Aliamphritea ceti: one gene and its partner. The protein of the gene in region 2 interacts with the protein of the main gene of each other region in a pairwise test. Links are inferred from orthologs where the notes say so. Each region holds a gene or a part of one and is shown on either strand. Other genes may lie near its edges. The genes, in order: mrdA and OCU49_RS02945.

Region 1 (16,179 bases), 430 kb from region 2 along the record:
CGGCCAACACTGTGCTGCGGTACCTGACCGGTAATTTTCACTGTGCCATCATCAACCAGCTCGCCGATAACATCACCCGCCTGAAGATAATCCCCCAGCTCAACTACTCGCTTATTCAGTACACCCGCAAACGGGGCTGTAACACGGGTTTCTTTTATTTCATGCTGAATCCGTGCAAGCTGAGCCTGTGCCGCCTGGACAGCCGCTTCATCAGCAATTACCCGGTTCTGAGACTGCAAACCACGTTTTTTCAGCTTGATACTCGCTGCCAAATCACTGCGGCGTTGTTTTAGTAGTGCCTTAGCTTCAGCCAATTGTGCTGAACGGTAATCCGCTGAAATTTCGACCAGGCCATCACCTGCGGCCAGTCTCTGACCTTCATCGGCTGGCAGCTTTGCAACCCGGCCATCTATCTCAACCTTCACCTCAAGGGTACGGTTTGCTTCAACCTGTCCCTGAACACGCACCAGCTGCAGGACAGTCTCAGCATCCGAATCCTGCACCTTTACCTTCATCAGCGGCTTTTCTTCTGCAGCACTCTGAACCACCGGCTCTGCCGGCTCTTCAGTCTGCATACCCGAAGCCATCCAGATTCCAAATCCGATGACGACAGCTAATGCCAGTAATACTGATTTATTCATGGTTATCCCTGTTCCACTTGCCGCGTTGGGCGGCCGGTAATTGCGGCGAGCATATACTCCACCACCTGATTTATGTATTCGGTTTTCTGTGCGTAAGTTTCCAGCAACTGATGCTTGCAGCTTCCACCTTCCTGCAAGGTAAGCATTGCGCCTTCAAAGGTAGCGCTCATACCTGACACCAACATTTCCTGAGACATACCAGGATTGACGTCACCTTCTTTAATGCCATTACATACAGCCAGACCAAATGCATCCGTTAACTGACTGTCGATCAGATCCAGCTTTTGTAAATATTCAGGACTGATACGCTCACGAAACGATTTCTGCTTACAATGCACATGCATATGCTGGTGTGCCACATTGTCCCGGTGAAACTCAAACGCGTAGAGCAGCATTTCCCGCATCTGTTCGAGACCACTCAATGAGCTGTCTTCTGCAAAACCAATAAATGCGTTATGCATCTGCTCGCAATCGGCATGTAACAGGCAGGCATAAATGTCATCTTTACAGCTGAAATGCTTATAAACAGTACCTTTACCTATTCCTGTATGACGGGCAATTTTATCTACACTGAGTGCTTCCCAGTGTTCGCCGGCTAATAACTCCAGCGTACAGTCGAGTATTTCACGCTCACGGCGAACAAACTCTCTCGCTTTACGTTCATTCATACGTATAAATATGTCTCTTAAAAACACAGCTTAAAACCGGCCGTCATTTTATGACCAGCGGTCACAAAAAACAATACACAGATTACTGATTATTTTTCACACAGTTTCAGGACGCTTTAAAGTGTGTATTAATTAACAGATAACCGTTTGAATAACATGCAGAATAGAAATAAATCCAGGATACAAAATATGGCTGAAAATTAGACATTTCAGCGAAAGGCTACAGCCATAGCCCTTTGAAGAGTTACCACAAGGTTATACACAAGGTTGTCTAACGATTCTGTGTATAACTGTTATTTTCTGTACTAAACCTGCGCTATCGTTACCGATTAAAAGATCATTTGACTGCAACGATCATCAGATCTCTGACAAACAAAAATGCCGGTTAATAAACCGGCATTTAGCAACTTCAGGAAGGCGCTAACTAATGTCAGGAAACATTTTCACCTTTGGCCTGCAAATCCGCATGATAAGACGAGCGCACTAAGGGTCCACTTGCAACGTGGCTAAAGCCCAGCGCTCTGGCCTCTGCTGCGTAGTCATCGAATTCTTCCGGTGTCACATAGCGGTCAACCGGTAAATGATTCCTGCTTGGCTGCAGGTATTGACCAATTGTCAGCATATCCACATCATGAGCCCGCAGATCTTTCAGTACTTCCAGAATCTCTTCCTTAGTTTCACCCAGGCCAACCATCAAACCTGACTTAGTACGTACTTCAGGACGTGCCTTCTTAAAACGCTGTAGCAACTGTAATGACCATGCATAATCAGCACCGGGACGAACCTGGCGGTACAAACGGGGTACAGTTTCCAGGTTATGGTTGAAAACATCCGGCGGACACTGCTGTAAAATCTCCAGGGCAACATCCATACGGCCGCGAAAATCCGGCACCAGAGTCTCTACCTGAATATTAGGGCTGCTTTTCCGGGTTTCCTGAATACACTTAACAAAGTGCTCAGCACCGCCGTCACGCAGGTCATCACGGTCAACCGAAGTAATAACCACATAACGCAGTCCCATATCGGCAATCGCTTCAGCCAGCTCCTGTGGTTCATTTTCTGGCAATGCTTTAGGGCGGCCATGCGCAACATCACAGAATGGACAACGACGGGTACAGATATCACCCATAATCATGAAGGTTGCGGTACCGTGGCTGAAACACTCTCCCAGATTCGGACAGCTGGCTTCCTCACAAACCGACGCTAACTTGTGCTTACGCAGTTTATCTTTAATGCCCTGAACTTTGGGCGTCGAACCTAATTTAATGCGTAGCCATTCTGGCTTACGTAGCATTTTTTCCCGCTCAGTTGGAACGATTTTAACTGGTATGCGGGCAACTTTCTCAGCACCCCGTAACTTAACTCCGGCTTCCGCGCGCTGCGCCTTGCTGCTCTGTTCAGTCATGCTAAATAATCCACTTCAGTTAATTGTCGTTGCGTAGCTGAGCTGTTGGTAATCCAGCTTAGCCAGCAAAATATCAAGAAATTGACGGTGTATTGCCGCCGGACTTTCAACCGTTTGCAGTTGAGCAAGGCTGGTAACGGCCATGCCTGCATAACCACAGGGGTTAATCTGGTTGAACGGTGATAAATCCATATCGATGTTGAGTGCCAAACCATGAAATGAACAACCACGGCGAACCCTCAGTCCCAGCGCAGCAATCTTTGCGTCACCAACATATACACCCGGGGCATCTTTACGGGCATATGCTTCAAGACCGCGTTCAGCCAGTAACTCGATAACACTCTGCTCCATGCGGGCAACCAGTTCCCGCACACCGAATTTCTTGCGGCGAATGTTCAGCAACATATACACAACAAGCTGCCCGGGCCCGTGATAAGTCACCTGACCACCCCGGTCTACCGGAATCACCGGAATATCACCTGGGTTAAGCACATGCTCTGCTTTACCTGCATGACCCTGGGTATAGACAGGGCTATGTTCAAGTAACCAGATTTCATCAACAGTTGCCGGCGTGCGACCGGCAGTAAAATCCTGCATGGCCTGCCAGGTTGTCATATACGCCTGCTGGCCAAGCTCCCGAATCATCAGAGCCTGTGGCGACGCTTCTGTTTGCTCAGCACTTTCGACTGTTACATCAGCCATGCTTTACATCACCATCTGAACACGGCCACTGGCCATAAACTCTTTATGCATCGCTTCCAGTGCTTCAGCACTCTCAGCAATCATTTTAATACGAATAGCGGTAAAGTTGCCGTTCTTGCTCGGCTGTTCTACAACGGTTGAGACATCCAGAGTGGGGTCATATCGACGCACAACATCGAGGACAAACTCCTTGTAATCTGGCGCACTGCGCCCCAGCACTTTGATTGGATAATCTGCACATGGAAATTCAATCTTAGGCGCTTCTTGTTCAGTCATATTCATTTCTCTAGTTTTAAATCTGTTACTTTCAGCCATGCATCATCCGATGCTGTAGCTGAATAAAACGCTCAAACATCTGTTGCCAGAGCCGGCCTTTATTACCATCTGCTATTTTTTGTCCGTCGATACTCAGCACCGGCACAATGGCACGGGTAGAACTGCTGATCCAAACCTCATCGGCAGTCAGTAAACGGGAATATTCAATATCAACCTGCAGGCAGGGAATTCCCTGTTCATCAGCAAGTTGTAATAGCAGTTCGCGGGTTACACCACCCAGAATTTCTGAACTGGACTTAGGCGTATAAATCACACCGTTTTCCACCATGAAGAGATTACTGGATGCCCCTTCGGTGAGGATGCCATCCCGTATAAGAATAGCTTCTGCGGCGCCGGCCTGCCGGGCCTGCTGCAGAACAAGAATGTTCGGCAATAAACCAGTGGCTTTAATATCGCAACGACGCCAGCGCAAATCAGCGGTTACTATCGCCGCTATTCCCTCTACAGAATCAGCGCCGTCAGCGTAAATATCTTTGATAGGTTTACAACAGGCAAACACTGTCGGAGTCAGGTCAGCATCATACTGATGACTACGCTCTTCAGAGGCACCCCGGCTAACCTGCAGGTATACCGACAGGTTACCGCCACCATTCGCGGTGACAAGGTTGTCTAATAACAGCTGCCAGTCAATATCAGTGCGAATCTGAATTGCCCGCAAACTATGTTCCAGCCGCTGAATATGTTCAATCAGCCTGAAACCTTTGCCCTGATAGAAAGGAATGACCTCGTAAATACTGTCACCAAACAAAAATCCGCGATCAAATACCGAAATCTTTGCCTTATCAGCAGCAAGCAACTGCCCGTTCAGATGTACTATATCCATGGCAGGTATTTTAATGCCCTTAGCCCCAAACATAAACGCCCGCACTGAAATCAGCACGGGCGTTTAACATCAGGATGACATTTGTCAGGGATTAATTGATCAGGCTGTAGAAGAACAGCGCAACTTTATCCCAAATACGTTTCAACAATCCGGCTTCAGCCACATCCTGCAAAGCAACTACTGGCACTTCTGCAATCAGCTCATCACCAAGTTTGACCTGAACCTTACCGAATACGTCACCTTTGCTGATCGGTGCTTCAATAACATTATCCAGATCCAGTGTCGCCTGTAACTGATCACTCTTACCACGGGCAACTGTAACTGCCAGATCAGCCGCAGGCCCTAAATCAACCTGATCGACTTTGCCGCCCCATACCTGGGTAGTTTGTAACCGCTCACCTTCTTTATACAGCTGATGGGTACGGAAATAACGGAATGCATATGCCAGCAGCTTCTGACTTTCCTGTGCCCGGGCTTCTTCACTCTTAGTTCCCATCACAACAGAAATCAGGCGCATGCCTTCACGCTTGGCGGAAGCAACCAGACAATAACCGGCCGCTTCAGTGTGACCTGTCTTTAAACCATCAACGCTGTTATCACGCCACAACAATTTATTACGGTTTGGCTGACGAATCTTGTTATAGGTAAAGTACTTCTCAGAATAAATACCATAATGCTCTGGGAAATCTTTGATAATTGCCCGCGCCAGTGTCGCCATATCGTAGGCAGAAGAATAATGATCATCCGCTGGCAGACCTGTTGCATTCATAAACTGGCTGTTATCCATTCCCAGTAAATTAGCATGCTGATTCATCAGATCAGCAAATGCAGCTTCACTACCGGCAATATATTCAGCAACAGCAACACTTGCATCATTACCAGACTGAATAATAATGCCTTTCAAAAGGTCACTCAGCAGTACCTGTGTACCTTCCTGAATGAACATCCGTGAACCTTGTGAACGCCAGGCTTTAACTGAAACAGGTACCAGATCAGTTTTACTGATATTGCCCTTATTCAGCTCGTCTTCGACGATATAGCTGGTCATCATCTTGGTCAGGCTAGCCGGCGGAAAACGCTCATTTTCCCGGGATGACAAAATCACCCGACCGGTATCCGCATCCATCACGATATACGCACGGGCAGCAATCTGCGGCGGTGCCGGCACCAGAGTTGCGGCCTGTAGCGGCAAAGCCACGATGGCAATAAACAGCAGTAAAAACGGTTTAAATAGTCTGGAAATCATAATTATCTTTATCGTTGTCGTTTATTCACTGCCAAAATGCAGCTCTGTTACTACTCAATCCACCAGATGCGGCTGTGCAAAACCAGCAGCTTCTACCTTGGAAACAATCTCTGCCAGATTAGCACCGAAATCAACCGGTCCTAACTGAACTCTGTATAAGGTCCGGTCACTTTTCGCTAATGGCACAATACGAACCGGCAGGTTACCAAACAGGTCATTCAGCTCTCTGCTTGCCTGCTCAGCACTGCTCAGTAAACTGAAGGCGCCAACCTGCAAATAGCGTTTCTTGCCGCTCTGCTGTGAAGTCGCCTGCGTACCTGCAGCAACTACTCCACGGGCACTCTGCCAGGTCCTCGGGTCAATAGCTTCAACTTCGACCTGGGTAACACCGCCACCCAGCATATCGAGTTTTTTCGCTGCCACAAAGGAAAGATCAATAATACGGCCCTGATGGAACGGACCACGGTCATTAACCCGAACAATAATCTTACGGTTATTCTTTAAGTTAGTAACCTGAACATAGGTTGGTAACGGTAATGACTTATGCGCAGCCGTCATTGCAAACATGTCATAAATTTCACCATTAGAGGTTTTATGACCATGGAATTTTTTACCGTACCAGGAAGCCTCACCCCTTTCTTTATAGCCCGCGGACGAAGGTAATACGTAATACGTTTTACCAAATACTTCGTAGCGGCTTTTATTACCGCCACGACTCTTGGCTTCTACACGGGGAACAGCATTAGGAATTTTAGATACATCGACATCAGTTTCATCCGGTGGACGGTCCTGTTTAATCGAATAACGACCACCGCCATCACTGCCTCCACCACCGCCGGGCAGGAAAGAACAGCCTGCTAACAGCACAAGTAGCACGCTACCGAATAATGCTCTGAACATGTATTTGCCTTCTTTCATTGCAAGTAAACTTAACGCTTAGCGTTAAGCGCTGCACTTAACTCATACACCGCAGATGCATACAGACGGCTATGGTTATAGCGGGTAATCACATAAAAATTATGCAGGCCGAACCAGTCCTGGAATTCACCATCCTTTTCGAGCCGCATTAAACTGACCGTCTCAGCGTCATCAAGTTCCGCTGCACTGCTGAAATCTCTGGCACGCCATTCTGCCATACTCAGCTTCAGCTCAAGACCATCATTAAACCAGTTTTGTTCAGCTGTTGCAGGTGCAATAGCTTTAACCCGGACAGTCTCGCCGGTTTTCCAGCCATGTTTAGCGAAATAATTAGCAACACTGCCAATCGCATCGTGGGGATTATTCCAAATGTCTTTTTTATTGTCGCCATCAAAATCGATAGCGTAGCTATTAAAGCTACTTGGGATAAACTGACCTAATCCCATTGCACCGGCATAAGAGCCCTTCAGCGTTAAAGGATCAACTCCTTCGGCTCTGGTTAGCAAGAAATATTCTTTCAATTGTTCACGGAAAAACTTTGCACGGCGGGGATAATCAAAGCCCAGCGTTGCCAACGCATCAACTACCCGATAGTTTCCGGTGATCCGGCCATAGCTGGTTTCAATGCCAATAATTGCAACGATGATTTCAGCCGGCACACCAAATTCCTGCTCAGCTTTATTCAGTACCTGCTGATTTTCTTTCCAGAATTTAAGCCCCTGACTAATACGTTTCTTGGTCAGAAATAGCTTACGGTACTCACCCCAGGTAAGGCGTTTTTCCGCAGGTCTGGACATCGCTTTGAGGATGCTCTTTTGCTGTTTAGCCTGATCGAGGACACCTTCCAGTTCCGCGGCAGAGAATCCCTGCTCAACCAGCTCAGCAATCAGCGCCTGAGCTTCAGGCCGCTGAGTATAATTATCTTGAGTTTTCGCAGCCGATACACCCGGCGCAACCAGTAACAAACTAACACCTAACGTAGCGCAGGCATGTAATATATTCCGTTTCACCCTAATACCCTTAAATAGTCTGTTGCTTGGCCAGGATAATGTCGCTTCCTGGCCAGTATAATTATTAGCGTTTAATCATTTGCCGGTGAGTCTGTACTGACATCAGTAAACCAAAGCCAGCCATCAGCGTTACGACGGATGTTCCGCCATAACTCACCAGCGGTAACGGTACCCCCACAACCGGGAGTAAACCGCTAACCATCCCAATATTTACAAACACATATACAAAAAATGTCAGGGTTACACTGCCGGCAACCAAACGTCCAAAACTGTCCTGCGCCTGTACCGCAATAATCAACCCGCGGGCAATAATCATTAAGTACAGTGACAACAGTATCAGCACACCGATCATCCCCTGCTCTTCAGCCAGTACCGCAATAATAAAATCGGTATGACTTTCCGGCAAAAAATCTAATTGAGACTGAGTTCCCTGAAACCAGCCTTTACCGGAAATACCACCCGAGCCAATTGCAGCCTTGGACTGAATAATATTCCAGCCTGATCCCAAAGGGTCGCTTTCCGGATCAAGAAACGTCAGTACGCGCTGTTTTTGGTAGTCCTTCATCACCATCCACAACCCGGGCAATCCGGCCGCGGCAACAGCCAGCGCCCCGAAAATATAACGCCAGTAAATACCCGATAATAGCAGCACGAAGATTCCGGATGCAGCAATCAATAGTGATGTGCCTAAATCCGGTTGTTTCATAATCATAACTACCGGCACGAACACTAGGCCCAGCGAGATGAATATGTGCTTAAAACTGGGAGGCAAAGCACGCTTAGCAAGATATCCGGCCACCATCAGCGGCAATACCAGCTTCATAATCTCTGATGGCTGAAAACGAAAGCCCGGCAATGCAATCCAGCGCTGGGCGCCTTTTGCACCTACACCGAAAAGTAACACCGCGACCAAAAGTGCAATCCCCAGCACATAAAGAATCGGCGCCCAGTGTGCAAAAAAACGCGGCCGGAATTGTGCCAACAGCACCATCACCGCAAAACCCGCTCCGAGACGAACCCCCTGCCGGGTGACATATCCCATATCACCGCCGGAAGCACTGTACAAAATCAGCAGTCCATAGCTCGCAAGCAGCAATAACAGAATTAATAACCAGGCATCAAGATGCGTATACGACCACAGCCCTCTGCGACGCGCGAGATGTGGCTGCGCTTCCTGCATAGTACGTTCAAAATCCCGCATTACTGAGCCTCCGCAACAATTGAAGCTTCAGCGGCCTGAGCAGCAATAAGATCTGTCTGTTCCAACTCAAGGAAAGCATCAATGACTTCCCGGGCGACCGGCGCAGCGGTACTGGAACCACCACCACCGTTTTCAACAATCACTGCCACTGCAATTCTCGGATCATCAACCGGTGCAAACGCAACAAACAGGGCATGGTCACGATGACGCTCATCCAGTTTTTCCGCATCATAGGTTTCATCCTGCTTTATTCCCACAACCTGAGCGGTACCTGTTTTACCGGCAATCTGAAAATCGATACCTTTACCTATTTTACGGGCAGTACCCCGTTCACCGTGCACTACGGCAATCATGCCATCAATAATATTATCCCAGTAAGCAGGTGTATTAAGCTTCACATCAGGCATCTTTTTGCCTTTACTCGGGATACTGATAATACTTTCAGTCAATGGTTGTCCAGGCTGAACCGGCTGACTGCTAACAGATACCAGACGCCCGTCAGCATCTTGTTTTATCTGCATATTTTTATCTTTCGTCAGGATGCTTTTCAGCATGGTTGGCTGCTTCCACTCACCTCTGTTAGCCAGCACCATAGCGGAAGTAGCCAGCTGTAGTGGTGTAGCCAGCATCCAGCCCTGTCCGATACTCAGGTTAAGTGAATCTCCCGGATACCAGGAACCACGGCCTGTACGTTTTTTCCAGGCACGGGACGGCAATATGCCCGGCAGGGCTTCCGGTAAATCCAGACTGGTTACCTGACCAAAACCGAATTTATCCAGATAACCGGAAATCACATCCACACCAGCCCGGTTGGCAACATCGTAAAACCAGACATCACAGGACTGATACAGGGCCATATCCAGGCCTACCCGGCCATGGCCACCCCGTTTCCAGTCACGGTAACGCCGACCGCCTTTACTTAAGGTCATAAAACCCGGGTCATAAACAGTATGGGAAGGGGCAACTACGCCGCTATCAATAACGCTCATTGCAACAACAGGCTTAATGGTTGAACCAGGAGGATACTGGCCCCGCAACGCCCGGTTAAACAAAGGCAAATCTTCAGACTCACGTAATGCGGTGTAATTCTTCTGACTGATACCGGTCACAAACATATTCGGGTCATACCCGGGGGTGCTAACCAACGCCAGAATTCCACCGGTTTTCGGATCAATCGCCACCACTGACGCACGCCGTTCACCGAGTAGTTTTTCAGTGGCCTGCTGTAAACGGATATCCAGACTCAGAATAATATCTTTACCTGGAACAGGATCCGTTCGCTCCAGCACCCGCATGACCCGACCACGAGCGTTGGTTTCTACTTTATGATGGCCAACGGTGCCGTGTAGCAGAGGCTCATAAAACTTCTCGATACCCAGCTTACCGATGTAATGGGTAGCACTGTAGTTGGTCGGATCAACCCGCTTCAGTTCTTTCTCATTGATCCGGCCGACGTAACCCAAAGCATGAACCAGACTGGCCCCGTATGGATAATGACGAATCAGATCCGCTTCTACCTGCACACCGGGTAACCGGTAATAATTAACACCTATTTTAGCAATTTCCTCAGGTGTCAGACGGAAGCGTAACGGCACTGTTTCATATGGCCGGCGACGGTTTTTAAAACGTTTACGAAAGGTTTTTAACTGCCGTTCAGTAACGGGAATCAGTTTTTGCAGTTCGGTGAGAACCTCTTCAAGATCCTCTACCTCTTCCTTCATGATGGTAACGCTATAGCTCGGACGGTTATCCGCCAATAAAATACCATTACGGTCATAGATCAGCCCGCGGGTAGGCCCCACCGGCTGCAACTGTATGCGGTTATCATCAGAAAGGGCTGCCTGGTGATCATATTCAACCACCTGCAGGTAATAAAGACGGCCGATCAGCACCCCAAGCAGGATGCAGACGATCACAAAGGCGATCAGCGCCCGGGACAGAAAGGTATTACCTTCTTTTGTGTGATCCTTCAGGCTTTCAAGTACGGCCATGTGTTTACAGTAATGTATTTAGCGTCAAACTGGCTGCCATCCAGTGGCGGGCCGGTTTGCTCACTATTTATGATAAGGATGCCCCTGGATAATGCTCCAGGCCCGGTAAATCTGTTCTGCCAATAAGATCCGCACTAACGGATGCGGTAACGTCAACCCTGACAGAGACCATTTCTGATCGGCCAGCGCGACGCACTCAGGCGCTAGCCCGTCAGGACCACCCACCAGCAAGCTGACATTCTGACCAGACATCTGCCAGTTCTCAGCCTGTTCAGCCAACTGCTCGGTACTCCAGTTTTTGCCACCGACCTCCAGAGCAACCACCCGGTCCCCCTTACCAATCGCTGCCAGCATAGCTTCACCTTCCTGACGCTTGGCGCGGGCAATATCTGCACCTTTACCCCTGTGCCCCAACTGAATCTCAACGATCTCCATCGAGAATTCAGCCGGTAATCGCTTCAGATATTCCTGGCAACCTTCAGTCACCCATTTCGGCATCTTAGTGCCGACCGCAATCAGACGAATTTTCATAACAGCGGTCTGTGCTCCATCCGGATTATGCTTACTAAAATCAAATCAGTTCTTAGTATCGACTTCGTCAAAGCCCCAGAGTTTCTCAAGATCGTAAAAACTTCTCGCATCCGGCATCATGACATGCACGATTGCATCACCTAAATCGACCAGAACCCACTCACCGGTATCCAGGCCTTCGATCCCCATAGGCTGAACACCACTGGCCTTCATCTTTTCTTGTACATGCTGACCGATCGACATAACATGACGTTTAGAAGTACCACTTGCAATGATCATACGGTCGGTAACCGTTGACTTCTCACTGACGTCCAGTTCGACGATATCCTTAGCTTTCATATCATCCAGGGCATCTTGTATAACATTGATCATCTGATCTAATTCCATTGGTTAATCTTTACCTTAAATTAATTTACAGCCATACAGCTGCTGTTGTTGGATATACTGCCAAACGCTGTCAGGGAGCAGATAACGGGGCGAATTCCCCTGGCTCACCAATGTACGTATTTGTGTGGCAGATATGGCCAGCGGCGTCAGTTCGTGAAAAATCACCTGCCCCGCCGGCGCAGTTAATAAGCGCTGTTTATCCGTCACTTCATGTGCCCGGGTAAAAGCCTGCATTGCTTTATCGGGCTGATATACCCAGCCCGGACGTGTCACGACAACGATATGCGCCAGTTTTAATAACTCTTGCCAGCGATCCCAGCCTGGCAATGACAAATAAGCATCCATACCAAGAATCATGCAGATTGGCGCTTTATCACCAAGCTCAGCCCGCAATGATTCAAGCGTGAGCACAGTGTAAGAAGGCTTTTCTGACAGGATTTCCCGGGCTTCGGCACACAAACCAGGTTCAGCAGCAACCGCCGCTTCGACCATCGCCAGACGCTGTCCTGATTCGGCACCAGGCTGCTGGCGATGCACAGGAACTTTAGACGGCATCAATGCCACCTGTCCGACGTTTAACCAGTCGCGAATTTCCAGTGCGGTACGCAAGTGACCATTATGGATGGGATCAAAAGTCCCACCCATAAAGGCATAAACAGACGTATTAATCGTATTACTCACTGACGAATATGACCGTCACCCAGTACGACATACTTCTGCGACGTCAGTCCATCCAGTCCTACAGGACCACGGGCATGGATTTTATCGGTCGAAATACCAATTTCGGCCCCCAAACCGTATTCAAAGCCGTCAGCGAAACGGGTTGAAGCGTTAACCATTACTGAGCTGGAATCCACTTCGCGCAGGAAGCTGCGGGACTTAGTGTAATTCTCGGTAATAATCGCATCCGTATGGTGTGAGCCATAACGGTTAATATGCGCGATTGCTTCATCCATGTCCGCGACCAGCTTCACTGCCAGTACCGGTGCCAGATATTCAGTCGCCCAGTCTTCTTCCGTTGCAGCCGTCGCAAAAGGCAGTATTTCAAGCGTTCTTTCACAGCCACGCAATTCAACCCCGACAGCACGGTAACGTTCTGCCAGCTCCTGCAACACTTCTGTACGGGACTCATGCACCAGCAGAGTTTCCATCGTATTACAGGTACCGTAACGGTGTGTTTTTGCATTCAGCGCAACATTAACTGCTTTAGCATGATCCGCATCATCATCAATATAAACATGACAGATTCCGTCAAGATGCTTAATAACAGTTACTTTGGCATCACGGCTAACACGCTCAATCAGACCTTTGCCGCCACGTGGCACAATTACATCCACATATTCCGGCATAGTAATCAGTTCACCAACCGCCGCACGGTCAGTCGTTTCAACGACCTGTACAGCATGCTCCGGTAAACCAACCGCCTTAAGGCCTGCTTTAATACATTCAGCAACAGCCGCATTACTGTTAATTGCCTCTGAACCGCCACGCAATATAGTTGCGTTACCGGATTTAAGGCACAGGCTTGCAGCTTCTACAGTCACATTCGGACGTGACTCATAGATAATACCGATAACACCAAGCGGCACCCGCATTTTACCAACCTGAATACCGCTGGGCAGATAATTCATATCTGTAATAGCACCGGTTGGGTCGGGTAAACCTGCTACCTGACGCAAACCTTCGATCATAGTATCGATCTGGCTGGACTTAAGTTGCAGACGATCCAGCATCGCAGCATCCAGGCCATTTGCCTCACCCTGCGCAAGATCTTTAGCATTAGCAGCAACCAATGCTTCCCGGGAAGCATCAATTGCATCGGCCATCGCCAGCAATGCCCGGTTTTTCAGCCCGGTATCGGCTTTTGCAATAGCACGGGAAGCGACCCGCGCCTGCTGACCCAGCTGGGCCATATATTCAGTTACATTCATGGAGTACCCCTTGGAGATGGCGCATTATACCCTGCGGCTCTGACAGTAAAAAGACCTGATCAATCCTGTGAATCAGGAATATCAATCCGGGAATAAAAGCGGCATCAGGCACAGACATCTGCCCCGGCTAACTGCTATGATCTCACGGTTAGATAATGGCGGCCTTATTTCCTGTAATAAACAGGGGCAGGCTTGCTGCGGAAGTGTTAATTAAACAGATGTATATGAAGCCTCTATCAAACAAAGCCACCCAACTTATGCTGAACACCTCCCGGCAAAAACCCCAACTGCAACTGACCGTTATAATCGCGGCCTGCCTGTTTCTGGGTATTCTACTGGCCGGCTTTTATTTAAACCTGGTCGCTGAACGTATTGCTGAGCAACAAACTCATCAAAGAGGCCAGTTACTGGCCGAACAGACCGGCGCGCTGATCAAACCTGCCATTCTCGCAAATGATCCTGTCAGTCTTAATTATCAGCTTAATCAACTGGTTCGTCAGGATTATATTGATGCGATCAGCGTCAGCACACCAGCCGACAAATTACTGGCCCGTGCAGGTAATGCTCATCGTTTAGGCACTTTGACACGCAATATTACCATTACCCAGCAAGGCGAAAGCCTGGCAAACCTGACCCTGGTGCTAAATCCTACTGAACAGTATCTGCAATTCAGAGGGTTACTCCTGCAAGCGCTGATCCTGGCGATGATTATCGCAATTATCTGTATTCTGCTGGTTTGGCAGCTGGCCTCAAAACAACCTGTCATCCAGGACAGTGAAGCCCTTTCCCCTGCCGATAACACAGACCAGCAACAGGCCTTTAAAGCACAACTGGCCAGTCAGTCAGCCAAACAAAACACCACCCAGCCAACACCAGCAAACCATACAGCAGAGAATTTATCTGGCACCGCTATGGCTGAAAGCGCTTTTGTTCAAAATCCAGGCACTCAAAATCAGATTACTGATACGCCGGTAAATCAGCCCGCGTCACACCAAAGAACCCCGGACTCACTGGTAGACTTGCTCAAACCTGATACCAGTACACCTAACATTCCAAGCTTTGCACCATCGGAACAGCCACCAGATTTTCAACACAACACTGGACAGCAGGCACAGTCACCGACCCCAATTATTGAAGAACTTGAAATACCACTGGAAGCGAATATCCCTACCGTGCAAGACGCCGTACACAAAGAAACCGAGAGCTCCCGATCCAGCATTCTAAAGAACCCGCTGTTTGATCAGGAAACAGGTGAAGTCCAGCTAGACCTGTATGCCTTCGAACAAGAACTGGAAATGATCGTTAATTCTGATGAGGCCGGCTATCTGCTGTATCTTGATTTGACATCCGGCCATGCAGAAAACTTATCAGCTGCAGAGTTGGTGCAAACTCAGGATTACTACACCCGTATGCTGGAAATGGTTATTGCCATATATCAGGGTGAAATTACCCGCCTGAGTAATGGTGATCTGCAACTCGCTTTCCTGCGCCCAAATCCTGAAGATGCCCATGGCATTAATGCAATATGTGCCAGCCAGCTGTTTAATCGTTTATATAAAGCGTTTAACCAGCAACGTATCCGACGTATGCAACCTATCCTTAATCTGCATATGGCGATTGTACGTGGACATTACAAGAAGCTTCCCCGCCTGCAGGAAGAAGCCCGCTACCTGACCCGTTCCACCGACAGCAACGAGCTGATCAGCCATACTGCGCTCAGTGAAGCACCTGATCTGAAAATCAGCCTACTGGCAGGTGCTGATATTGAACGTTCAGAAGAAGATAAAGTACTGCTGAAAGCAGTCAATGAAAGCTACCAAAAACTGCTGGATAAACAGGCTCAGCATTTACTCAAAAAGCTACCCTTCTAAACAATGCCCCTGACTGAACTACTGCTCTTATTTGCCGCTGGCGTTATCAGCGGCATGCTCAATGCCGTAGCCGGCGGCGGAAGTTTTATATCATTCCCGGCTTTACTGTTAGTAGGCGTACCACCAATCAGTGCCAACGCGACCAATACATTTGCTGCCTGCTCAGGGTATCTGAGCGGTACCTGGGCCTTCCGACATGATTTAACCGCCCATAAGAAACAGCTCCCGGTATACATTAGCCTGAGTCTCATCGGCGGTGTCATTGGCGCCTGGTTACTGCTGCAAACCCCTGAAGACAGTTTTTCAACTGCCATCCCCTGGCTATTACTATTTGCCAGCATTTTGTTTATCAGCGGCAATCAGCTGAACAAGTTACTCAGAAAGTTATCCCCGGCCGATAATAAGCGACAATGGCATGCGATTATTGGCTCCGGCGCACTGTTACTGGGCGTATGTATTTACGGCGGATTCTTTAACGCAGGCCTGGGCATTATCGCCCTGAGCTACCTGGTGCTGAT
Region 2 (16,342 bases):
AGAGCTTGGTTACCGTATTAAACATCTGGGTATTAGTCGTCGCAGTGAAGAAGGTGTTGAGTTGCGTGTGCACCCAACCATGATTCCTGAGAAAGCACTGATTGCGAATGTGCATGGTGTTATGAATGCAGTATTGGTTGACGGCGATGCCGTTGGTCAGACTATGTATTACGGTGCCGGTGCGGGTGCTGAGCCAACTGCCTCTGCAGTAGTTGCGGATGTTATTGATGTTGTGCGTACGCTGACAGCTGATCGCGATAACCGTGTACCGCATTTGGCTTTCCAGCCAGGTGAGTTGTCTGATGAGCCTATTTTGCCAATTGAACGTGTAGTGAGTTCTTATTATCTGCGTTTGCATGCGGTTGAGAAACCAGGTGTGCTGGCAATGGTAACGGGTATCCTGAGTGAGTCGGGTATCAGTATTGATGCTATCTTGCAGAAAGAAACTCATGAGCAGCTGGTGCCTATCATTATCCTGACTCAGGAAGTGAAAGAGCAGCAGATGAATGAGGCGATCGCTAAAATTGAAGCCTCTGACGATATCGACGGTGCGGTTACCCGTATCCGTGTGGAACACTTCGAAGCTTAAGTTGTAGGAAGTCAAAATCGTGAAATATATATCTACACGTGGACAAGCACCGGCACTGGACTTTGCCGATGTGCTGCTTGCAGGTCTGGCCAGTGATGGTGGTTTGTATGTACCGGAAAAGCTGCCGACCTTTTCGAAGGAAGAAATAGCTTCATGGGCCGGTCTGTCATATGCGGATCTGGCGTATAAAGTCGTTCAGCCATTTGTTGCCGGTTGTATTGATGATGCAGACTTTAAACGCATGGTTGACGAAACCTATGCAGGCTTTAATCACACTGCAGTTGCACCATTAAAAGAGCTGAATACTAACGAGTGGGTTTTGGAATTGTTCCATGGCCCTACTCTGGCATTTAAAGATTTTGCATTGCAGTTGCTGGGACGTTTGATGGATTTTGTCCTGCAGCAACGTAATGAACGTCTGGTTATTGTTGGTGCAACTTCCGGGGATACGGGTTCTGCAGCGATTGAAGGCTGCCGTCACAGTGATCATCTGGATATTTTTATTCTGCATCCGCATAACCGGGTGTCAGAAGTTCAGCGTAAGCAGATGACCAGTATCCTGGCGGATAATGTACACAATATTGCGCTGGAAGGTAATTTTGATGACTGTCAGCAGATGGTTAAAGACAGCTTTGCTGATCAGGGATTCCTGAATGGCGGTAAGCTTGGCGCAGTTAATTCTATTAACTGGGCGCGAATCATGGCGCAGATTGTTTATTACTTCTCAGCAGCACTGGCTGTAGGTGGTCCGCACCGCGAAGTAGCATTTTCGGTACCTACCGGGAACTTCGGCGATATTTTTGCTGGCTATATTGCCAAGCAGATGGGTTTGCCGATTAATCAGCTGGTTGTTGCAACTAACCGTAATGACATTCTTCACCGTGTGATTGCAGATAATGACATGAGCAAGGGTGAGTTAGTACACACTTTATCTCCGTCAATGGATATCATGGTGTCTTCTAACTTCGAACGTTTGCTGTTTGATGTTTATGGCCGTGACGGTGCTGCGATTACTGATCTGATGGACCGTTTCAAAACCGAATCTGTTCAGCTGGATGCTTCCCGTTGGGAAACTGTCCGTGAGCTGTTTGATAGCCATGCATGTGATGATGAAACGACTTGTCAGTTGATCGAAGACGTTCATGCTGATACCGGTTATCTGTTAGATCCGCATACTGCTATTGGTGTAGCTGCAGCACGTAAGTGCCGCCGTGATCTGAATGTGCCGATGATCGTTTTGTCTACTGCTCATCCTGTTAAATTTCCGGAAGCTGTTTTGAAGGCAGGCTTGCAGGCACCGGAATTGCCAGAGCATATGGCTGATCTGTTTGAGCGTGAAGAGCGCATGACAGTGTTACCAAATGATTTGGCGGCTGTTCAGGAATTTGTTGCGAAGAATGTTCCAGCATAATTTTTGAGAACTGATTTATTAAAACCCGCGACAGGTAGCTGTCGCGGGTTTTTTATTGTCTTTTGCAGGCTTCATATTCGTTACGTCATATATAAATCGTGGAATTATCAATAATTAATTGAAAACATTCGTGTTTTTTAGATGGGTGGTGTATTAAATAAACAGGCAGAGCTAATCATCAGTGCTGACGAGTCAGGATTAAGTCGATGCGATTAGTATTCAGGATGAGGCTGTATCTGGGAGAGAGTACGGAAATATGAATAGGGATTTAATTCAGTGATTACGTGTTGGTGGAGATAGGTTCGTGGATACGTTTTTTAATCTTTCTAAAATTTTTTGGGCTGTGGCTAATCCGGGAAATTTCATTGTATTAATGTTAGTGGTTTCAATGTTGTTTGGTTGGAAAAAACTGACTTTTTTAACTGTTTTCAGCTTGATGGTTTTAACGGTATACCCCATCGGAAATTTATTACTGCAGCCTTTAGAAAGTCGTTTCAGTCAGCCGGAAAAACTGCCTGAAAATATTGCCGGAATAATCGTGCTGGGCGGCGGTGAAGATGCCGAGCTGACAAGCATTTGGGGGCAGCCGCAGTTTTCTGAAGGTGCCGACCGGGTGATGACGTTACCGATGATGTTAAAGCGCTTTCCAGATAAACCGATTATTTTTACTGGCGGATCAGGGTCTGTATTGAAGCCTGAGTTTCGTGGCGCTGATACAGTAAAAGCATGGTTGGATGAGTTCAGTTTGGCTGAAAATATAATTTATGAGCGCCAGTCACGTAACACTTATGAAAATGCTTTGTTTTCAGGGCAGGTGTTACCTGAGGCTGTCAGTATTGATCAGGGAGATGGCTGGTTGTTAGTAACCTCAGCCTTTCATATGCCGCGTTCAGTCGGTATTTATCGTCAGCAGGGCTGGAAGGTAATTCCCTATCCGGTTGATTATTATTCAAAGCCTTTTGCGTTGGATAATTTCAGGTTTGATCTGGCAGGCAATTTAAGTGATTTTGGTACCGCTGTGCGTGAGTGGATTGGTCTGGGGGTATATTTCGCTACAGGTAAAACGGATAATTGGTTTCCTGTTGAGCGGGCTGTGACTGAACAGCCGCAAGAGCTGAGTATTTAAGTGTAATGTCAGAATTATTGATTCGTCGCCGTGAACATACGGCAGATGTTCCGGTGTTTAATCAGGTTCATCCCTTACTGGCGAGAGTTTATTCGAGCCGGGGATTGTATGATGTTGAACGCTTAGGCCGGCAGCTGAATCAATTGCAGAATGGCCAGGATATTTGTGGCTTAGATGCTGCAAGTGAGCGTCTGGCTGATGCAATCAGACAGCAGCAAAGCATTTTGATAGTTGGTGATTTTGACTGCGATGGTGCGACCAGTACTGTTTTGGGAATGCTTGCCTTAGGCATGATGGGTGCGCAGCGGGTTGATTATCTTGTTCCTAACCGGTTCGAGTATGGCTACGGCCTGAGCCCCGAGATTGTTGCTGTTGCAGCTCAAAGGCAGCCTGATCTGATTGTCACCGTCGATAATGGTATTTCCAGTGTTTCAGGTGTCGCCGCTGCCAATCTTGCCGGTATCGACGTGGTCATAACGGACCATCATTTACCAGGTGACGTGCTTCCGGATGCCTGTGCAATAGTGAACCCTAATCAACCTGACTGTCATTTCTCTGAAAAATCTACTTGCGGTGTGGGTGTTATTTTTTATGTGATGGCCGCGTTAAGGCGTTTACTTCAGCAGCAGGGTTGGTTTGCTGAGCAAAACATTGCTATGCCTAATCTTGGTAGCCTGCTGGATCTGGTTGCTTTAGGTACGGTAGCGGATGTCGTACCTCTGGAAGAAAATAACCGGATTTTAGTTCATCAGGGGCTGCAACGTATTCGTGCTGGTCAGGCGCGTCCTGGAATTTTGGCGTTATTAGATGTTAGCGGCCGGACACGACATAATCTGGTTGCTTCAGATTTAGGCTTTGCGTTAGCACCTCGCCTGAATGCTGCTGGCCGGCTGGATGATATGTCCGTTGGTATTGAATGCCTGTTGAGTAACGATCCTGAAAGAGCGCGTACACTGGCAGTACAGCTGGATGAACTGAACCAGGAACGCCGTGGTATCGAGCAGGAAATGCAGCAGCAGGCTTTACTATTACTGGATAGCCTGGAGCTGGACGATGCTGAACTACCCTTTGGCGTGTGTTTGTTTCAGGAAGACTGGCATCAGGGAGTTATCGGTATTCTAGCGTCTCGCATTAAGGAGAAACTGAATCGCCCGGTAGTTGCATTTGCTGCCGGAGATGATGGTGAGTTAAAAGGATCTGCAAGGTCGGTCGCGGGTTTTCATATTCGTGATGGCCTTGATGCTGTTGCTGCTAAACATCCGCATTTACTGAAGAAGTTTGGTGGCCATGCAATGGCTGCCGGTATGACGATAGTGGCTGATCAGTTGGATGCTTTTCAGGAGGCGTTTGATGCTGAAGTACGGCGACAGATGTCTGCTGAACAGTTGCAACATTCGGTACTGACTGACGGATCTCTTAGTGGGCAGGAATTTACTTTACAGGTTGCAGAACTCTTGAGGGAAGGTGGTCCATGGGGACAGCACTTTCCTGAGCCTTTATTTGATGGTGAATTTTCATTGCTGCAACAACGTATAGTTGGGCAGCGGCATTTGAAAGTTGTGTTGATGGACCCTGAAAGTGGTGTTGCTGTGGACGGTATTCATTTTAATGCTGATACTAAGTTGTGGCCAGATCAGACTATCCAGAAAGTACGTGCTGTGTATCGCCTGGATGTGAATGAATTTAGGGGGCAGCGGAATGTGCAGCTAATGATTGATCATCTGTTACCGCTAGGCTAATTAAAACTGTAATTGATAAGGGAATACTTAAATGAATGACTTTAATTTGCAGGAATTAAATACATTGCTGGGTGTATTTGCAAAAGCCGGTATTAAGAAAGATGCTGGCAGCGCTGAAGAGTTAGCGCTATATGAGCACTTTCAACAAGCTAAGATTGAACGTGATGAACTTGAAAATATGGACTTTGATGACTGTCTGGGCGGTGCCTGTAAATTATAAACAAGCAGCTGCCAGTTGCCGGCTGGCAGTGCATTTTATATGGATTAAATTTTGAATTGCCCCAGTAGTTTGTGAATGTTATTCGCTAACTGATTAAGTTGTTCGCTTGACTGGGTTACCTGCTGTGAGCTTTCTGTTGTTTGGCCAAATGCATGATGCATGTTGTTTACGTTGTGGCTGATCATATTTACAGTTGAACTTTGCTGCTCTGTTGCACTGGCGATTTGCGTATTCATATCAGCGACACTGAGAATGTCCTGTGTAATTGAATTGAGCGTTGCGCCAGCTTGTTCAGACTGCTGCACGCTAACTTCTGCCTGGCTTCTACCTGTCTGAATTACTGTTACTGTATTGTGAGCACCGTTTTGTAGTTGCTCTATCATGCTTTGTATTTCTTCTGTTGATTCCTGAGTCCGTTGCGCCAGTACGCGGACTTCATCTGCAACGACTGCAAATCCCCTGCCTTGCTCACCGGCGCGTGCTGCTTCAATGGCCGCGTTCAGGGCAAGCAAGTTAGTTTGATCTGCAATTGAGCGAATTACATCGAGTATGCCTCCAATGTTCTCAACATCTGTTTCAAGCGTCTGAATGCTGGTAACTGCCTGATCTACTGATTGTGCAAGGTTGTGGGTGGCGCTGATGCTGGCTTTAACAACGGACTGGCCTTCCATTGCCTGGTTGCGTACAGCTGAGACTGAGTTAGCTGCTTCGGATGCATTGCCGGCAACTTCCTGAACTGTGTGGTTCATCTCTCTGACTGCTTCAACTATTTTGTGTGTTTCTTCCTGATGTGTCGCAATACTGGAGTTCGTTTGGTCTGTAATATTTGCCAGAGAATCGGATGCGGTGACCAGTTCATCACCATAAGTTCGGACCTGAATGACAGTTTGGTGTATCCGTTCAACAAAGGTGTTAAATGTCGCAGCTAATATGCCCAGTTCATCAGAGGTGTTAACGGGCAAGCGAACGGTAAGGTTGCCTTCTCCCTGTGAAATGTCTTTCATAGCTTCTGTTGTTTGATGAAGTGGCCTGATAATACTGCGGCTGATTAACAGGCAAAGTACAATAAATACAACCAGAGTAATGCCCAGAAATATTAGTCTCTGCGTGAGAATGGTTGTGAACTGTTCGTCTATGTCGTTGACATAAATACCGCTGCCGACCATCCAGTTCCAAGCTTTAAAGCCTTTAACGTAGGAGAGTTTAGGTAGCTGTTCTTCGCTGCCATTAGGGGCTGCCCAGAAGTAATCGACAAAGCCTTCGCCGTTATTATTGACGACATCAACAAAGGCCATAAAGAGTAACTTTCCCTGTTTGTCTTTAATAGCGGAAGCATCTTTGCCGTTTAACGAAGGTTTGATCGGATGCATGATTATTTGTGGCTGTAGATCATTTATCCAAAAGTATTGGTTCTTATCATAGCGTAACTGACTGATAACCCGGCTGGCGGCTTGTCGGGCTTCGGTTTCACTCATTTCATTGTTTTGGCTGCGTTGGTGGTAGTCACCCAGAATGGCGTGCGCAGTTGTAACAAGCCCCTGTAGCCGGTCTTTTTTCGCCGAGAGCAGGTTTTCTTTCAGTTGAAAAGTATCCTGAATGTAAACCACAGAAAAAATAACAATTAGCAGGCACGGCAAAAGCCAGATACGTGTAGATATGGATATTCGTGACAGCATGATAACGATTCCCTGTTTTAGTTCATGACTTCAGGTTGGTGCTGGACCAGATCTGACGGGAGAGAGATAACAGTGACATTAATCTGAATAATGTCACTTGAGCCTAATCAAAAAACGATGAACTTAATCTTATCCATTAGTTGAAACTCCTAATGGGCAGTTAATGTTTATATCTGTTACGGAGTGTCATCTTTTTGTCATCAGTGAAATTTAACGTGTGCTAAAAAGCAAAGAAGTCAGGGTAGTATTGATGGGCCTGAGCACAAGGTTAAATATTGATTATGAAGAGCAGTTATTGCGGAGCTTGATCGCTAAAGATAGTCTTATTCCGCATTTTCAGCCGATAGTAGATTTGCGCACTGGAGAAACTATAGGCCACGAGGCTTTAATTAGGGGGCCTGAGGGCAGTTCACTGTATTCACCGGACAGTTTGTTTCAGGCAGCAATTCGTTGTGGGTTAATGCATACACTGGAGCTGAGTTGCCGGCGCTTATCTTTGCAGCGTTTTGCTGAGCTTAAAACTGACGGTAAGTTATTTCTGAATATAAGCGCTTCACTGCTAGGCACGCCAGAACATCAGAAAGGTTTAACTGCTGATATGCTGGCCGAGCTGGAAATACCGCAACATTCGATAGTCATTGAATTGTCTGAACAACATCCTTTTGATCAGTATGGCCTGACGCTTGAAGCTGTGCAGCATTACAGAGGAATGGGATTCGACATTGCGATTGATGACCTGGGTAGTGGTTATTCTGGCCTGAAACTCTGGTTAGAGTTGCAACCTAACATTGTTAAGATCGATAAACATTTTGTGCATAACGTTGATCGTGAACCGATTAAGCGCCAGTTTGTAAAATCGATATGCGGTATTGCCAATGGTGTTGGTTGTTCAATTATTGCTGAAGGCATAGAGACCAAGTCTGAGTTGCTTACTTTAAAGGAGTTGGGGGTCACTATCGGACAAGGGTTTTATCTTGGACGGCCTTCGCCTGATTTGTCAGATCCGCCGGGAGAATATACCTGGTTACCTAAACCGCTTCGGGAAGGAAATGATTCGGATATGGCTGAGACGGCTTCCGTGCTGGTCCAGCCCGCGCCTGCTCTGTCACAAAATGATGAGTTAGAGCTGGCGAGTGTATTATTCAAGGATAATCCTGCATACAACGCGCTGGCAGTGCTTGAGGACGGCAGGCCGGTAGGGACTGTTGGGCGCTCAAAGCTGCTGGAGTTGTTTTCGACACAATATGGTCGTGCTTTATACGAGCATAAGCCTGTTTCGGTGATGCTGGATGACGCTTTAATTATCGAAAGTGATATGTCACTTGAAAAGGTTTCGCAGATAGTTACTGAGCAGAATGACGTGTATTTGAACCAGGGGTTAGTGATCACCCGGAAGGGGTTGTATGTAGGCTTGGGTAATGTGCGGGATTTGTTAAAGAAAATTACTGAGTTAAAAATTCGCAATGCACGTTATGCCAATCCACTGACACTGTTACCTGGAAATGTTCCGATTAGTCGAGAGATTGATGGTCTGTTAAAGCGCACTGAAAATTTCAGAGTTGCGTATTTTGATATTAATTATTTTAAGCCGTTTAACGACTCCTATGGCTATGTGAAAGGTGATTATCTGATTCAGCAACTGGGAAGTTTACTAACTCGCTTTGCTAACGGCGATAATTTTACCGGACATGTGGGCGGTGATGATTTTGTTGTGGTTTTTCGTTGTGAAGATTGGCTTGAGCGCTGTCAGAAGATAGTTGCTGAGTTCGATAATTCTATCCGCGAGTATTACAGCCCTCAGGATTTGGAGCGGGGCGGCATCTGGTCGCAAAGTCGCAGTGGTGAGTCTACTTTTTTTCCTGTTCTCAGTTTGTCTGTGGGTATCGTTCATCCAGATCCATATAAATGTCTCAGTTATCATGAAGTGGCAGAATTAGCTGCAGAGGCAAAGAAACAGGCTAAGCTGGCGGATGGCAGTCATATTTTTATTTCCCGGCGACGTAAGCAAGGTAGCAGTGAGAATGAGTCTGAAAGCGAATAACGAAGATGGTTTTATATTGGCAATCCTACCTGTGATAGAGTAACCGCCTGATATTTATCGAGGCCTAATCTATGTCCTGGCACCCAGGGTTTTCCCGTGATGATGTTGAGATTGTTACGAATAAAACGGTTTATAGTGGTTTTTTTAAAGTATCCGAATTAGAGATCCGGCATGCGCGATTTGCTGGCGGTTCGATAGATATTCGTCGGGAGTTATTACACCGGGGAGATGCTGTCTGTGTCTTACTGTTTGATCCTGCTATGAATGCTGTCGTATTAATTGAGCAGTTTCGGATTGGTGCTGTTGATAAATCTCCCAGTCCCTGGTTGCTGGAGTTGATCGCAGGTATGGTTGAGCCTGGTGAGACCGCTCAGGATGTTGCCCGTCGAGAGGCGGTTGAAGAGGCGGGGGCTATTATCCATGATCTGATGCCTATAACGCGTTATTCACCCAGTGTTGGTGGTTGTGATGAATATGTTGACCTGTTTTGTGCGCGTGTAGACGCTAGTAATCTGGGTGGATTACATGGTCTGGAAGCAGAGGGCGAGGATATTAAAGTACATGTGTTACCCTTGTGTGAGGCATTCGAGCTTGTTGTAAATGGCCAAATTGATAATGCAGGCACTATTATCGCTTTGCAGTGGCTGCAACTGAACAAGGAAACTGTTCTTCAGCGCTGGAGCTGAAGTTCTGAAATATACAGACCGTGCTATATGCTTCAATTAATAGGTGGTAGTTTTTGACTGAAGTGTTTTATAAAGTTGGTAATCAAATTTATGCGTAGACGTTATATTCCGGATATTGTTAAGCAGATGGCTGATTGTGAGGCGAACTATGTACGCCTTATGCGTCTGTTGCCGGATATTGATAACTGTGATGAACGTGAATTTGAGATTCACTGGCAAGGTCAGAATAGTTCGGTTCGCTTGCAGGTAGAGGAGCGTTTTACCTATACAACGACAGTGCGTGTGAGCCATTTGTTTGAGCATGACTGGCTTAAAGCGCCATGTCTGTTGGTCAGGATGTATCATGATGCGCGAGCCGCTGAGGTTATTTGCATTATGCGCGGTAAGCAGTTGCGTGGTGTTTATAAGTATCCGAATATGGATATGCGTCAGCCGGATGAAAAGGCGCAAGTGAATCAATATCTGGGCGAGTGGCTGAGTCATTGCCTTACCCATGGACATGTAACCGAAGCAGTATTTTCCGTTGGCTAATCAAACTATCCGTCTTGTGCAGGTGACTGATTGTCACTTACAGAATGATCCTACCCAGTTATATCGACACCATGATGTTGAGTCTCAGCTCGATCAGATGCTTGCGCATCTTTCTACTGAGCTGCCCGCAGAAACCCTGTTGTTGCTAACCGGAGATAATGTTCATCATGGTGGTGTTGACGCATATAAACGGCTGGTGGAAAAAATAGATGTTGTGCCATTCGATGCTGTATGGATTCCCGGTAATCATGATGATTTGGCGATAATGAGAGCGTGCGGTGGCGCGCTAAATCGGAAGGTTATTCTGTTAAAGGGATGGTGTTTGATTTTATTGGACAGTACGTCTGAGCCAGATGGAAAAGGCAGTGGGTCGCTTGGCAGTAAAGAGTTGGAGTTTCTTCAGCAAGCCCTTCAGCAGAATGTTGATAAGCATTGTCTGATAGTGCTGCACCATAATCCGTTATCTGTAGAAAGTGGTTGGCAGGATTCCATTATGCTGGCTGATGCGGAACAGTTTTGGCAAACATTAGCGCCGTTTGATCATATTCGCGGCCTTATCTGTGGCCATGTTCATCAGGAATGGCACTGGCAGTGGAATGGCGTGGACGTGATGAGCTGTCCTTCATCCTCTGTTCAATTCAAAAAACGTTGTGATGATATGACGCTCGAAGATGATCCTGAGCTGCAAGCGCCAGCATACAGGTTATTAGAGTTGTTGGAATATGGTGATATTAGTAGCCAGGTTAAGCGGGTTAACCTGGTTGATAATTAGAATATATCGTCAGTCTGGCTTTCTCCGCCAGAAGCCTGGCCCGGACCAGTTGCTACTTCTGTAGGTACTTTATTTGCCGGGAATATTTCAAAGACAGCATTTTCTTGCCCCGGATAAGCCAATAAGCCTGTTTCAGGATCAATACGACGTGAAATGATGCCGTCAGGTTTTGCGATAGGTTCATCAGTACTGTCAGCCAGTGCTATGCTCATGAAGTCTATCCAGATTGGCAATGCAGCACTCCCCCCGAATTCTCTTCGTCCCAAGGTGGACGGTTGGTCGAATCCTACCCAGGCAGTTGCAACAACATCTTTATTGAAGCCGGAGAACCATGCGTCTTTCTGATCATTCGTGGTACCTGTCTTTCCCGCAATGTCAGTTCGTTTCAAACTGAGGGCCCGACGCCCTGTGCCGTGAGTGATTACGTCTTGCATGATATCGTAAATCATATAAGCCGCTTGTGGTTGCATGATTTGTTCGGCAATCGGCAGTTGAGAGATTTTACTGCCCGAAAGTTCGAGTTTATCAGTGTTACTGTTAGTTTCCTGCGCTGCCTGCTGAATAGTTGTGAGCTCGATATCTTTTATATTACTTGGGGTCTCGGTTACCGGTGCCGAATATTCACAGCCAGAACATACCGTAACCGGCTGAGCCTGAAATAAGGTTTTGCCGGCAGCGTTTTCCATACGTTCAATGAAATAAGGACTAACTTTATAACCCTGGTTAGCGAGTCCTGCATAACCAGTTACTAGTTCTAATGGTGTCACATCTGCACTGCCTAACGATAACGACAGGTTTTGTGGAATTCGTGTTTTATCAAAGCCAAAGCTGGTTAGATAATTAGTAGCTGTGTCGATGCCAATAGAACGAAGGATTCTGATGGAGACCAGGTTGCGTGAGCGATACAACGCTTCGCGTAAGCGAGTAGGGCCATAGAACTTTTTACTGTAGTTTTCAGGACGCCAGCTGGCTTCAAGATCATTGTCATTAAGTACAACAGGCGCGTCATTAATAGTGGTTGCAGGTGTAAAGCCTTGCTCTAATGCCGATGCATAAATAAACGGTTTAAAGTTTGAGCCTGGTTGGCGAAGAGCCTGGGTGGCGCGGTTAAATTTGTTATGCACAAAGTTAAAGCCACCGACTAAGGCATTTAAGGCTCCGTCTTTTGGTGACAGGGCGACAAATGCGCCCTGCACATGAGGAATTTGTGTCAGGCGCCACTGGTTTTCTTCGTCGCCGGGTACGACACGCACCATGTCGCCAATTGTAAGGATATCACTGGCGTTTTTGGGGGCGGCCCCCATCCTGTTAGGGCCTTTGTAGGCTTTAGCCCAATTGATATTGTCCCAATCAAGAGTGATTTCTTCTCCAGATTTTAAACGAGCGCTTGCTGACTGTTCATCTACTGTAGTTATTACTGCAGGAAGCAGACTGCCATAGACCGTTTGTTTTTTAAAGAATGCTTTTAGGCCTTCATCAGTAAGGTCTTCAGTAGTCGCTTCAGGGCCAAAGTAACCATGGCGCTCAGTGTATGCTAATAAGCCTTTCTCAAGAGCTGCGTTTGCAGCTGTTTGCATCGCACTGTCTAAAGTTGTGTAGACCTTTAAACCATCGGTATAGAGAGCATCCTGAAAGTGCTCATAAAGGCGGTTACGTACCATTTCTGCAACATATGGGGCATATAGCTCAATCTGTGTACCGTGGTATTCGGCGGTAACCGGAGCTTCAACTGCTTCTTCGTAAGCCTGATCATCAATAAAGCTCAGAGTGTGCATCCGCTTCAGGATCCAGTTACGGCGTTCTAAAGCCCGGCTGGGGTTTGTTATGGGGTTATATGCGGAAGGGGCTTTCGGTAAGCCTGCGATCATTGCGTACTGAGCGACGCTGAGTTCATCAATGTTTTTTCCATAGTAAATTCTTGCAGCTGCCTGGATGCCATATGAACGATGGCCAAGATAAATTTTATTGATGTACAACTCAAAAATCTGTTCTTTACTGAGCTCTTGCTCAATGCGAAGAGAGAGTAAGATTTCATTAAATTTACGTACAAAAGATCGTTCACGGGTCAGGAAGTAGTTTTTTGCTACCTGCATAGTGATGGTACTGCCACCACTTTTGATTTTACCGCTACTGGCTAACTGGTATGCCGCCCGGGCAAGACCTTTGATGTCTATACCAAAGTGATTGAAAAAATTACGGTCTTCAGCAGCAAGTAGGGCATTTATAAAGGTTTGCGGAACTTGTTCGAAACTGATGGGAGTGCGGCGTTTTTCACCAAATTCAGCAATCAGCTTTTTATCTGCTGAGTAAATGCGTAATGGTGTCTGCAGTTTAACGTCTTTTAGTGTTTGGACATCAGGCAGCTTTGGTGCGTAGTGATAATACGCGCCACCAAGTGCTGCGAAACCGAGGATTATTCCCACAAGAGACAATGTCAGGCCGATTTTTAATAAAGTTTTCATTAAAGTCATTCTATTGTGGGTTTTAAAGTAAGTTTACTTGCTGCCGAGACATTATATCTGTATCTAAGTAATGGTCACTAGTGAAACAGCGTTGAAATTTATATATATTTAGGGTTAGAACTATATTTAATCGCATGCTTGCTATTTTTAAGGACTACTTATCGTGTTGAGCTTTCTGAAAAAGCAAGAAAAAGGCTGGGTCGGTGTAGATATAGGTACATCATCAGTGAAAATGGTTGCTTTGTCTAAACGCGGTGCTGACCTTAGGGTTGATGCATATGCAATCGTCCCTTTGCCACCAACGGCGGTAATCGATAATAGTATTCAGGATGTAGGCCAGGTATCTGAAATGATAGAGCGTGGCCTTAAAATTTGTAATAAGCCTCTTAATCAAGCTGTGACAGCAGTACCTTCATCTGCAGTGATTTCCAAAACAATTGAGCTGAGTGATTCTTTTACCGAGTTTGATCTTGAAGAACAGATTAAAATAGAAGCAGATCGCTTTATTCCTTATCCTCTTGATGAAGTGGCGCTTGATTTTGAAATTATTCGGCCTTCTCCTTCAACTCCTGGCCTAAATGAAATTTTGTTAGTTGCCTGCAGAAACAACGATGTTGAAAAAAGAGAAGATGCTATAAATAGTGCTGATCTGAACTGTCAGGTGGTTGATGTTGATAGTTTTTGTATCGAGCGGGTATATCCTCTTCTTGCACTGGATGATGCCGATAATCAGGCCTTGATTGGTTTGGTTGATATCGGTGCTGCTACTCTGACGTTAAATGTCTTCAAAAACAATCAGATAGTTTATAGCCGTGAGCAGGCATTTGGTGGTAATGACTTATCTCATCTACTGCAGCAGCACGCGGGAGTTAATCCTGCTGATATTGATCACCAGTTGCGCAGTGGTGAGCTAGGTCTAGAGCTAATGGAAACTGTGGTATTACCGTTTCGAAGCACTATTAGCCAACAAATATCCAGAGCTCTGCAATTCTTTTATTCATCAGGTGCTCATAACCAATTGACTAAGCTATGTTTACAGGGCGGTGGAGTGACAATTGAAGGGTTAGCCGATATTGTTGCTGAAGAGGTTGGTGTAGCAACTGAGTTAGCTAATCCGTTTGCTGGTATGGATATAGACTCTAAAATCAATCCTGCCAGGTTGGCGCATGACGCCCCTTCGTTGGTAAAAGCCTGTGGCATGTCGCTGCGTAGCTTCGAGCATTGATCAATAGGATTACGAATGGCACGAATAAATCTCAGGGCCTGGCGGGAAGAGAAGGCAGCTCAGCGACAGAAGCAGTTCATGGTCAATATCTTGTCGTGTGCATTTTTGGCAGTAGCTGTTGTTTTGTTGGTGGGTTTTTATTTTGATTTTCAAACTGACCGACAGCGAGTGAGAAATAATTACCTGAATAGCGAAATTGCCCAGTTAGATGTCCAGCTTGCGGAAATAAAAGAGCTGAATGTTGAGCGAACTCGATTAACCGACCGGTTAAAGGCAATTCAGGATTTACAATCGAGCAGACCGTTAATTGTCAGAAACTTTGATGAATTGGTTCGGGTTCAGCCTGATGGCGTATTGTATTCTTCGCTGTCACGTACAGGTGATGTTATTACACTGAATGGTCTGGCACAGAAAAGCGCAGACGTGTCTGCTTTGATGCGACAGATATATTCAAGTGTATGGTTTGGCGAACCGAACCTGACAAAAGTTGCGAATGCAGACAGCATGAAGAATTTCGATCTGACCGTACCTGTATTAAAGCCTTCTCTGGATGAGGTGAAATAAGTATGGATAGGCTGGCGAATAGTTTTAAGGGCTTTGATCCGGATAACCTTGACTTTAGTATGGCTGGAAACTGGCCAATAGGTGTGAAGATTGTCTGTTACCTGCTTGTATTTGGTGTGGTGATTGCGGGAGGTGTTTACTTCCACATATCTGATGCCGAAAAACGTCTTAATAATGAGGTATCAGCAGAGTCAGGATTGAAGCTTCAGGTGCAGGCTAAGGCTGGCCAGATAGCAAACTTGGATGCTTTGCGAAAGCAGATGGCAGATGTTCAGGGGAGATTTTCGGAGCTTCTTAAACAGCTGCCGACGGAAAAAGAAGTGCCGGGCTTGTTAGAAGATATATCTGATATTGGTCGTTCCAGTGGGTTGGATATTCAGGTAATTCAATTGGCGGCAGAGCAAAAGAATAAGTTCTATATTGAATTGCCTATCGATATACAGGTGACGGGGACATACCATCAGTTAGGTCAGTTTGTCAGTGGCGTTGCGGCTTTGTCACGTATTGTAACTTTGCATGACTATAGAATTACACCGGGCGATAACTTGTTATCGATGAATATAAGCGCAAAGACATATCGTTATGATGACAGTAATTAATATTGTAAAAAGTGCAGTTTATATTTTATTGGTTTTTGTTGTTACTGCCTGTGTATGGGTGGAAGATCCTGATGACTTGCGTCATTTTGTACAGCAGCAGCGTCAAGCGGCAGCACCTCCAATAGAGCCTCTGCCTGAGTTTAAGCCTTATCATAGCTTTGTGTATGAGGGCGCAAGCCTTCGTGATCCGTTTCAGAGCCTTGTTCAACTAAGCGACGGAAATACTGCCGAAGATCCGATTTTTAATAATGCAGATAACAGTTTGCTGCCAGATTCCGAACGTCCTAAATCTTATCTGGAAGAGTTTTCCTTAGATTTGTTGAGTATGGTTGGGACTATCGGAATGAGTCAGAGGCGTTGGGCGCTGATTAAAGATAACAAAGGCGAAGTGCACCGTGTGACTGTCGGAGATTACATGGGACTGGATTTTGGGCAGGTGATGACCGTTAGTAACGGGTTTGTTGAGTTGAAAGAAATTGTGCCGAATGGCCGCGGTGGATGGATGACCCGACAGCGTAGCATAGTAATGGATGAAGAATGATGATTTTAGAGCAGCAGTTTTATCGATTGGGTGCGGCGTTTTTCTTACCGTTGGTTTCTATCCGTACAGCTTTTAAAGTACTAAGTGTTTGTTTACTAACTAGTATAAGTCAGTTGGCTCAGTCTGCTGATGTGCAGTTATTAAAGTCTTCTTTTGTTAG

What was found.
Region 1: the proteins of OCU49_RS02945 (region 2) and mrdA interact in binary tests that used the Escherichia coli proteins (3 or more experiments, as listed by UniProt). The link is inferred for Aliamphritea ceti from one-to-one orthologs.

Annotation. Positions count from the first base shown.
Region 1 is NZ_AP025282.1:1,070,169-1,086,347, reverse strand. What follows is about bases 8,446-11,413. They hold mrdA (penicillin-binding protein 2), read right to left. Parts: upstream 10,942-11,413; coding sequence 8,950-10,941; downstream 8,446-8,949. Other genes in these bases: rlmH (23S rRNA (pseudouridine(1915)-N(3))-methyltransferase RlmH), read right to left, coding at 11,005-11,413; rodA (rod shape-determining protein RodA), read right to left, coding at 8,446-8,950. Also shown: OCU49_RS04950 (efflux RND transporter periplasmic adaptor subunit), read right to left, coding at 1-641; OCU49_RS04945 (TetR/AcrR family transcriptional regulator), read right to left, coding at 644-1,309; lipA (lipoyl synthase), read right to left, coding at 1,740-2,714; lipoyl(octanoyl) transferase LipB, read right to left, coding at 2,730-3,416; OCU49_RS04930 (YbeD family protein), read right to left, coding at 3,420-3,692; OCU49_RS04925 (aminotransferase class IV), read right to left, coding at 3,724-4,608; OCU49_RS04920 (D-alanyl-D-alanine carboxypeptidase family protein), read right to left, coding at 4,667-5,821; OCU49_RS04915 (septal ring lytic transglycosylase RlpA family protein), read right to left, coding at 5,876-6,721; mltB (lytic murein transglycosylase B), read right to left, coding at 6,751-7,749; more of rodA, read right to left, coding at 7,814-8,445; more of rlmH, read right to left, coding at 11,414-11,472; rsfS (ribosome silencing factor), read right to left, coding at 11,518-11,859; nadD (nicotinate-nucleotide adenylyltransferase), read right to left, coding at 11,875-12,540; OCU49_RS04880 (glutamate-5-semialdehyde dehydrogenase), read right to left, coding at 12,537-13,790; OCU49_RS04875 (hypothetical protein), read left to right, coding at 14,015-15,661; OCU49_RS04870 (sulfite exporter TauE/SafE family protein), read left to right, coding at 15,665-16,179. UniProt on the Escherichia coli protein: Catalyzes cross-linking of the peptidoglycan cell wall. Responsible for the determination of the rod shape of the cell. Is probably required for lateral peptidoglycan synthesis and maintenance of the correct diameter during lateral and centripetal growth.
Region 2 is NZ_AP025282.1:638,941-655,282, forward strand. What follows is about bases 10,521-13,651. They hold OCU49_RS02945 (penicillin-binding protein 1A), read right to left. Parts: upstream 13,254-13,651; coding sequence 10,788-13,253; downstream 10,521-10,787. Other genes in these bases: OCU49_RS02940 (metallophosphoesterase), read left to right, coding at 10,521-10,791; pilM (type IV pilus assembly protein PilM), read left to right, coding at 13,417-13,651. Outside these bases: OCU49_RS02895 (homoserine dehydrogenase), read left to right, coding at 1-589; thrC (threonine synthase), read left to right, coding at 609-2,000; OCU49_RS02905 (YdcF family protein), read left to right, coding at 2,305-3,126; single-stranded-DNA-specific exonuclease RecJ, read left to right, coding at 3,132-4,865; OCU49_RS02915 (hypothetical protein), read left to right, coding at 4,897-5,085; OCU49_RS02920 (methyl-accepting chemotaxis protein), read right to left, coding at 5,130-6,761; OCU49_RS02925 (GGDEF domain-containing protein), read left to right, coding at 7,012-8,802; OCU49_RS02930 (NUDIX domain-containing protein), read left to right, coding at 8,874-9,488; OCU49_RS02935 (DUF1249 domain-containing protein), read left to right, coding at 9,579-10,019; more of OCU49_RS02940, read left to right, coding at 10,012-10,520; more of pilM, read left to right, coding at 13,652-14,478; OCU49_RS02955 (PilN domain-containing protein), read left to right, coding at 14,494-15,042; OCU49_RS02960 (type IV pilus inner membrane component PilO), read left to right, coding at 15,045-15,641; OCU49_RS02965 (pilus assembly protein PilP), read left to right, coding at 15,625-16,182; OCU49_RS02970 (type IV pilus secretin PilQ), read left to right, coding at 16,179-16,342. UniProt on the Escherichia coli protein: Cell wall formation. Synthesis of cross-linked peptidoglycan from the lipid intermediates.